2 regions of the Providencia sp. Marseille-Q8014 genome follow, and region 2 is predicted to be linked to the other one. Evidence: predicted binding sites of a transcription regulator. Region 2 holds the regulator's gene; the other holds the start of a gene.
What was found. The regulator PurR, encoded in region 2, represses purine synthesis genes. The targets are predictions, from matches to a motif close to CANGCAAACGTTTGCNTG.

Region 1: the regulator PurR is predicted to act here: its motif matches at 2,385-2,402, upstream of guaB (IMP dehydrogenase).

The regions. Positions count from the first base shown of each region.
Region 1 covers NZ_CBCOPT010000001.1:2,033,628-2,037,743, forward strand. Annotated here, with positions in the region: gene ACWPW6_RS08900 (TonB-dependent receptor domain-containing protein) at 1-659, shown strand, start outside; gene xseA (exodeoxyribonuclease VII large subunit) at 914-2,293, opposite strand; gene guaB (IMP dehydrogenase) at 2,465-3,931, shown strand; gene guaA (glutamine-hydrolyzing GMP synthase) at 4,018-4,116, shown strand, end outside.
Region 2 covers NZ_CBCOPT010000001.1:2,516,264-2,520,379, forward strand. Annotated here, with positions in the region: gene sodB (superoxide dismutase [Fe]) at 1-469, shown strand, start outside; gene cydH (cytochrome bd-I oxidase subunit CydH) at 547-630, opposite strand; gene purR (HTH-type transcriptional repressor PurR) at 912-1,937, shown strand; gene punR (DNA-binding transcriptional activator PunR) at 1,938-2,843, opposite strand; gene punC (purine nucleoside transporter PunC) at 2,967-4,116, shown strand, end outside.

The DNA.
Region 1 (4,116 bases), 480 kb from region 2:
AAGTGAAAGATTACATCACGAGTAAACCTTATTTGCTATGTCGACCAAGAACAGAAGCTGAATTTGCATGGTGTTTAATGAACGACGATGTCTGGGATAAAGAGTTTCCTGATTTTATGCAGAAAAGTTATATCTATATGAATGATCCAAGAAACGTTAATTTACGTGGTTATGAACTGCAAGCTAATTACGATGCAGGGGTCTTCTATTCAACATTGTCTTACACCAAAGAAACCAGTGCTCAGCCTGTCTCAATTGCCAGTGTTGCTGACTTCAGTGCAGGTGATCTGACTGAGTTACCTGATTATTATTTGACGCTGGATAGTGGCGTTAGGCTATTCGATGAAACATTGAAATTAGGTTCGACTATTACAGTAACAGGACCTGCTAAGCGGATCGGTGTGGAATCGCTGGTCGACAATAATGGTGATGCATTTAAAGATAAATATGAAAAGCAACCTACCATTATTGATCTTTATGCTGATTATAAAATCAATAAAAATGTCAAATTGATGTTCTCGGTGAATAATGTGACGAATGAGACGTATTCGGATGCCTTAAATCGTTCAAACTCTACCGCTATTATGGAAGAACGCGGGAAGAATAATGCCACTGCAAGAGGGCGTTCCTATATGCTTGGGGGAGAAGTTCGTTTCTAACTTAATTATTGGGGTATCTAGATTAGATACCCCTTAAGACCCTTGATAGCGGTATGAGGCCTATCTCGCGGGTTAAAGGCTATTAATCCTCAAAAATCAGTCTATTATTTTCTGTTGATACGGGCCAATAGGACTCCTGCATTGGCTCGCCATTTTAAAACTGTCTGATCTTGTCCTTGCTAAATTTGATGACATCTTTTCAAAATTAACCTTGAGAAATGAATAGGTGAAAATTTTGAGAATAACCGATTCATTTATTTGCTGATTGAGCGAGGTGTACGTTTCGCTTTCATTTTAGTCACCTCAGTGACTTCACTTTCTACCCAACCATCATTGAGGCGTGTTTTCAATTTCTGCCCCAATTTCACCTGTGAAGTCTTTTTCAACACAGTGCCATCGGCCGTTTCACTGATACTAAAGCCTCGAGCTAAAGTGGCCAGTGGGCTAACAGTTTCCATTTTTGAGCAAGCTACCGCAAAGCTCTGTTTATAGCGATTAAGTAACTCGGTCATCATATTTTGCAGATGATATTGCGTTTGCTGTAATGAGCTGTGTCGTTTTTGCAATAAAGGGCGCAAATCTTGTTGTGACAGTCGACGCTGTAACTGATCATAGCGCAACTGAGCAACTTGTAAGCGTCGAGTCATCGCTTGATTGATCTTCTGATTTAGAAGACTCAATTGGTGCTGTTGTCTAGCTAAACGAAGTTGTGGATGTTGCTGCTGCAAGCGATGCTGTAAGCGGCTAAAGCGTTGTTGCTGGCCTGCAAGATAATAATCCATCGCCATTTCAAGGTGCTGTTGAGCGGATTGCAATTGACGTATTAGTTCAAGTTGATTGCGGCTGACTAACTCAGCCGCAGCTGAAGGTGTAGGCGCTCGAACATCGGCAACAAAGTCGGCAATCGTGACATCGGTTTCGTGGCCAACTGCACTGACAATAGGCAGTCGACTAGCAAAAATCGCTCTTGCCACAATTTCTTCGTTAAAAGCCCACAGGTCCTCTAATGAGCCACCACCACGTCCAACAATCAATACGTCGCATTCATGACGAATATTTGCTAATGCAATCGCTCGTGCAATTTGTGCAGGGGCTTGCTCACCTTGAACCGCAGTCGGATAGATAACGACTGGCAGTGAAGGATCTCGGCGACGTAAAATATGCAGAATATCGTGTAAGGCTGCTCCTGTTGCCGATGTAATGACGCCAATACGTTTAGCAGGAGAGGGCAGTGGTTGTTTATGTATGGCATCAAACAAGCCTTCCGCCCCTAATGCCTGTTTGAGCAATTCAAAACGCTGCTGTAAAAGGCCTTCACCCGCTGGCTGCATACTGTCAATGATGATTTGATAGTCACCCCGAGGCTCATAGAGTGTTACCGTTGCACGAACTAAGACTTGTTGGCCATTTTGAGGCCGAAAAGTTACACGCGCATTTTGCCCGCGAAACATAGCCGCACGAACTTGCGCCTTGTCATCTTTCAACGTCAGATACCAGTGACCAGAGCTAGGCTGCGAAAAATTCGATATTTCGGCGGTCAGCCAAATTCTCCCCATCTGACGGTCTAAAAGTTCACGAACCGCCTGATTGAGTTTGCTGACAGAATAAATTCCACTATTTTCTTGAGTTGACATGTGAGCTAGATCAAATTCTAAAACAATGACTTAATTGATTGATACTAACCTAGTCAGAACAGTTATCAAGTTTTTTTTCAAAAAAGGACTGGAGGCAAACGGTTTCGGTGTGTATAATGCCGCGGCAATATTTTATACCTTTCCACAACGCTGCCTGGTGAGATATTGCCTATGTTACGCATTAAAAAAGAAGCACTAACTTTCGACGACGTATTGCTCGTTCCTGCACACTCAACCGTATTACCAAACACGGCCGATCTATCAACTCAATTAACTGCAACTATCCGCCTGAACATTCCGATGCTCTCCGCAGCGATGGATACAGTGACTGAATCTGACCTTGCGATTGCTTTAGCTCAGGAAGGTGGTCTTGGCTTCATTCACAAAAACATGTCTATTGAACGCCAAGCGGAAGAAGTTCGTCGCGTGAAAAAACATGAAAGTGGTGTCGTGACTGACCCTGTCACCGTAACACCTGATACAACAATCCGTGAAGTTCAAGAAATGGCTGAACGTAATGGTTTTGCTGGTTACCCTGTCGTTGCTGCTGATAAATCCCTAGTGGGGATTATTACCGGTCGTGACGTGCGTTTCGTTACTGATTTGGATCAGCCAGTAACTGCGGTGATGACGCCTAAAGAGCGCTTAGTGACGGTCAAAGAGGGGGAAGCTCGTGAGATCGTGCTACAAAAAATGCATGAAAAACGCGTCGAAAAAGCCCTCGTCATTGATGATAACTTTCATCTGTTAGGAATGATCACCGTTAAAGACTTCCAAAAAGCAGAACGTAAACCAAATGCGTGTAAAGATGAACAAGGTCGCCTACGTGTTGGCGCGGCTGTTGGCGCTGGTGGTGGTAACGAAGAGCGTGTTGACGCGCTAGTTGCTGCGGGGGTTGACGTGCTGTTAATTGACTCTTCACACGGTCACTCTGAAGGTGTTTTACAACGTATTCGTGAAACCCGCAAAAAATATCCTGACCTGCCAATCATCGGTGGTAACGTTGCTACTGCTGAAGGCGCAAAAGCGCTGGCTGAAGCAGGAGTTAGCGCCGTTAAAGTTGGTATAGGTCCGGGGTCTATCTGTACAACACGTATTGTAACGGGTGTGGGTGTACCACAAATTACCGCTATTGCAGATGCGGTAGAAGCACTCGAAGGCACAGGGATCCCTGTCATTGCGGATGGGGGGATTCGCTTCTCGGGAGATATTTCTAAAGCGATTGCAGCAGGTGCTGCTTGTGTGATGGTTGGCTCAATGTTTGCTGGAACTGAAGAATCTCCGGGTGAAACCATCTTGTTCCAAGGTCGTAGCTATAAAGCTTACCGTGGTATGGGGTCACTGGGCGCGATGTCTAAAGGTTCTTCAGACCGTTATTTTCAATCTGATAATGCAGCTGACAAGCTGGTTCCAGAAGGGATTGAAGGACGTGTGGCATACAAAGGTCGCCTAAAAGACATTATCCATCAACAAATGGGTGGACTACGCTCCTGTATGGGTCTAACAGGATGTGGTACTATTGACGCCCTGCGTACTAAAGCCGAGTTTGTCCGTATCAGTGGTGCGGGTATTCAAGAAAGCCACGTACATGATGTGACCATTACTAAAGAGTCCCCGAACTACCGTCTGGGGCAATAATCGATAATGATTCAGGGTAGCTCCGTGAATAATGGCGGAGCTACCAATTTTCTATTTTTGACTTGAATTTTTGGAATTCTCCTCAAATGACAACAAATATCCATAAGCATCGCATTCTTATCCTTGATTTCGGCTCACAGTACTCACAATTGATTGCTCGCCGTATTCGTGAAATTGGCGTTTAT
Region 2 (4,116 bases):
TAATCTCAACAATTTAGTCAAAGGTACGGCTTTCGAAGGTAAATCACTGGAAGAGATCATCAAGACTTCAGATGCGGGTATTTTTAATAACGCCGCACAGGTTTGGAACCATACTTTTTACTGGCACTGCTTAGCACCAAATGCGGGTGGAGAACCAACCGGTAAAGTTGCTGAAGCCATTAATAAAGCTTTTGGTTCTTTCGCTGAATTCAAACAACAGTTCACAGATGCTGCGATTAAAAATTTCGGTGCCGGTTGGACTTGGCTGGTTCAAAAAACCGATGGCAGCTTAGCTATTGTGAATACATCAAATGCGGCAACCCCTATCTCTGGTGATGATAAACCTATCCTCACTGTCGATATTTGGGAACACGCTTATTACATTGATTACCGTAATGCGCGCCCTAAATACCTAGAGAACTTCTGGGCCTTAGTCAACTGGAAATTCGTTGAAGAAAACCTCGCTTAATCATTTTCTTTAGAGAATAGCTAAAGGGCGAGTCAATACTCGCCCTTCTTAATTTCACCTTTAATTAAACAGTAAAATTAAAAAATATGTACTGCAAAAGCAATGATCACAGCCAAAGAACCTAACGCTGCTAATAGTCCAAATTTAAAATCTGTATCCATGAGTCCCTCTCATCATAACGAACAGTTAACCAGCAAAATAACCATAACTTATACATGGTTAAATAAGTATGACATGACGATTTATAAAAACCAGTGTCTATATCACAGGTTATAACATCAATTATTTCTTTTGTTTTTGCGCTAGATCAGACAAAATCGATAACTAATCGCTAAATTATTGCCAGTTAAGGCACTATGCCTCAATATGTAGGTAATATTAGGTAATTTTTTAATAAGAATTCATAACAAGACCGATTATTGGTCAGGAGTTTTTTTTTCCCATGGCAACGATTAAAGATGTGGCGAAGCGCGCTGGCGTCTCCACCACAACCGTATCCCATGTAATAAACAAAACGCGCTTCGTAGCTGATGATACTAAAGCGGCTGTTTGGGCTGCGATAAAAGAACTCAACTATTCACCGAGTGCTGTTGCTCGTAGTTTGAAAGTTAATCATACAAAATCAATTGGCCTACTCGCGACATCAAGTGAGGCGCCTTATTTTGCTGAAGTGATTGAGTCAGTCGAGAATAGTTGCTATGAGAAAGGTTATACCCTTATTTTATGTAACTCTCATAATAACTTAGGTAAGCAACAAGCTTACTTACAAATGCTTGCGCAAAAGCGTGTTGATGGGCTACTCGTCATGTGTTCTGAATATCCCGATAAACTAATCCATATGCTGGAAGATTATCGCAATATTCCTATGGTCGTCATGGACTGGGGCACTTCCCGTGGTGATTTTACCGACAGTATCATTGATAACTCTTTTCATGGCGGTTACCTCGCAGGTCGTTATTTAATTGATCGTGGTCACCGTGACATCGGCGTGATCCCTGGCTCTTTAGAACGCAACACCGGTATTGGTCGACTGACGGGTTTTAAAAAAGCCATGGAAGAAGCGAAAGTGACTTTACGTGATGAATGGATCGTGCAAGGCGACTTTGAACCAGAATCTGGTTATAAAGCAATGATGCAGATCTTAAGCAATAAGCAAAAACCTACTGCCGTGTTCTGTGGCGGTGACATTATGGCGATGGGCGCAATTTGCGCTGCGGATGAGATGGGATTGCGTGTTCCTCAAGACATTTCTATCATTGGCTATGATAATGTGCGCAATGCGCGTTATTTTACTCCCGCGTTGACGACTATCCACCAGCCTAAAGAGCGTCTAGGCCAGATGGCATTCGCTATGCTGCTTGATCGTATTGTGAACAAGCGCGAAGATGCACAAACGATTGAAGTCCATCCTCGCCTAGTTGAGCGTCGTTCTGTTGCTGACGGACCATTTATTGACTACCGTCGTTAATTAAGGCGCTAACCATTCGGCGTTGAGTGTTTCACTATCCCCAAGATATTCAAGTAACCAACTCAACGCCGGTGATGTATTCTTTTCCACCCACGTTAAACAGCAAGGACTCGGAGGGAATGGCTGAGATAGCTGCAATTGGGCTAATTTCCCCTCATCACAAAAGGGCTTTGCTCGGTGCTCAGGTACCATGCCAACACATAAGCCATTAACAAGACATGTCATACCATTTTCCCAAAAAGGCACCACTAAACGCCGCTGATTATCTAATGCCCATGTATCTCTTTTCGGCAAGTTACGTGAGGTATCTTCAAGGCATAAACTTGGGTATTCGCGCATTTGATCGTCTGTCAATTTTCCTTTTAGCTGTGCCAGAGGATGGTTTGGACTGGCCACACAACGCCATGACATAAACCCCATATCACGAAAACTATAACGCTCTCCGATGGGTGAAGCGCGCGTCGCACCAATCGCAACATCAACACGCCCATCGGCGAGTGCATCCCATACGCCGTTAAACACTTCAGGATGAATATATAATTCGATATCAGGAAAATGACGATAGAAATCTAAGATCAGTTGCTCTGTTCGCTGAGGTTTGACAATACAATCTACCGCGATACTAAACTGCCCTCGCCAACCATTTGCTGCCTGTTGACATTGGTGACGCGTTTGTATCATTTTTTTGATAACGGAGCGACTTTGCTTGATGAAAATCTCCCCTGCCTCAGTTAAGGCAACATCGCGGTGACGACGTTCAAAGATAGGTACAGCAAGCCATTCCTCTACTTGCTTAACCGTATAGCTAATTGCAGAAGGAACACGATGCAGTTCTTCCGCAGCGCCACTAAAACTTCCCGTTCTTGCAACGGCATCAATAACTTCTAGAGCATGAGCTGACCACATAATGATACCCTTCAAAAATTTTGATAGCAGATTCCAAATATTACCGTTTCACAATGTAAAAATACAACCTATAAAATAGAGTCTCTGTTAACAATTATGTAAATTCTGGATAAGTAAGCTTCCATGACAAATTCTGCGACAAAAAACTCCCCAGGCTTTATGCTTTACCTTGCTGGTTTGAGTATGCTTGGTTTTTTAGCCATCGATATGTACCTGCCTGCATTTGGTTCAATGCAAACGGCATTAAACACTTCTGAAGGTGCGATTAGTGCTTCTTTGAGCATTTTCTTAGCTGGTTTTGCCTTTGCACAACTTTTGTGGGGGCCATTATCTGACAAACTGGGACGCAAACCGATATTGATCGCAGGTTTATCGTTATTCATTGTGAGCTGTTTAGGCATTTTATGGGTAACGGATGCGACTCAACTCCTTATTTTGCGTTTTTTACAGGCGGTTGGCGTCTGTAGTGCGGCTGTGCTCTGGCAAGCTCTGGTCATTGACCGCTATGATGCTGCGAGCACTCAAAAAGTCTTTGCTTCGATTATGCCTTTAGTGGCTCTTTCTCCGGCTTTAGCACCGTTATTAGGTGCATGGGTTCTTGAACATTATAATTGGGAAATTATTTTTATTGTCTTAATGGCTGTTGGTATTTTATTGTTAATTCCAACCCTGTTATTGAAAAAGAATCCTTCAAAAGACATGACGGTGGATTCCCATGACCAAGAATCTATTTCGTTTTTAAAACTACTGGGTTCACGTATCTATAGTGGTAACGTGTTAGTCTACGCTTCATGTAGTGCGGGTTTTTTTGCTTGGTTAACAGGTTCACCATTTATTTTAAGAAATATGGGTTTTAACCCTGCTGATATTGGTTTGAGCTACATCCCACAAACGCTAGCATTTATTATTGGTGGCTATGGCTGCCGTTTTCTATTAATCAAAATTCGTGCTGAAGTATTATTTCCATTACTGTTGGTCGGTTATGCGGTGAGCATGTCGATACTCTTTTTGATGGCGATATACACAACACCGAGCCTCACCATGATCTTAATTCCATTCTGTTTTATGGCAGCAATGAATGGGGCGTCTTATCCAATCGCGGTGTCAAAAGCACTCAATACCTATCCACAGGCTAGCGGTAAAGCCGCTGCATTACAAAATGCTTTGCAACTTGGTTTATGTTTTTTAGCCAGTTTATTGGTTTCAGCGTTACCTTTCGATCCTTTATTATCGACAACCGGTGTCATGGCGGTGACCATCATACCGATGGTTA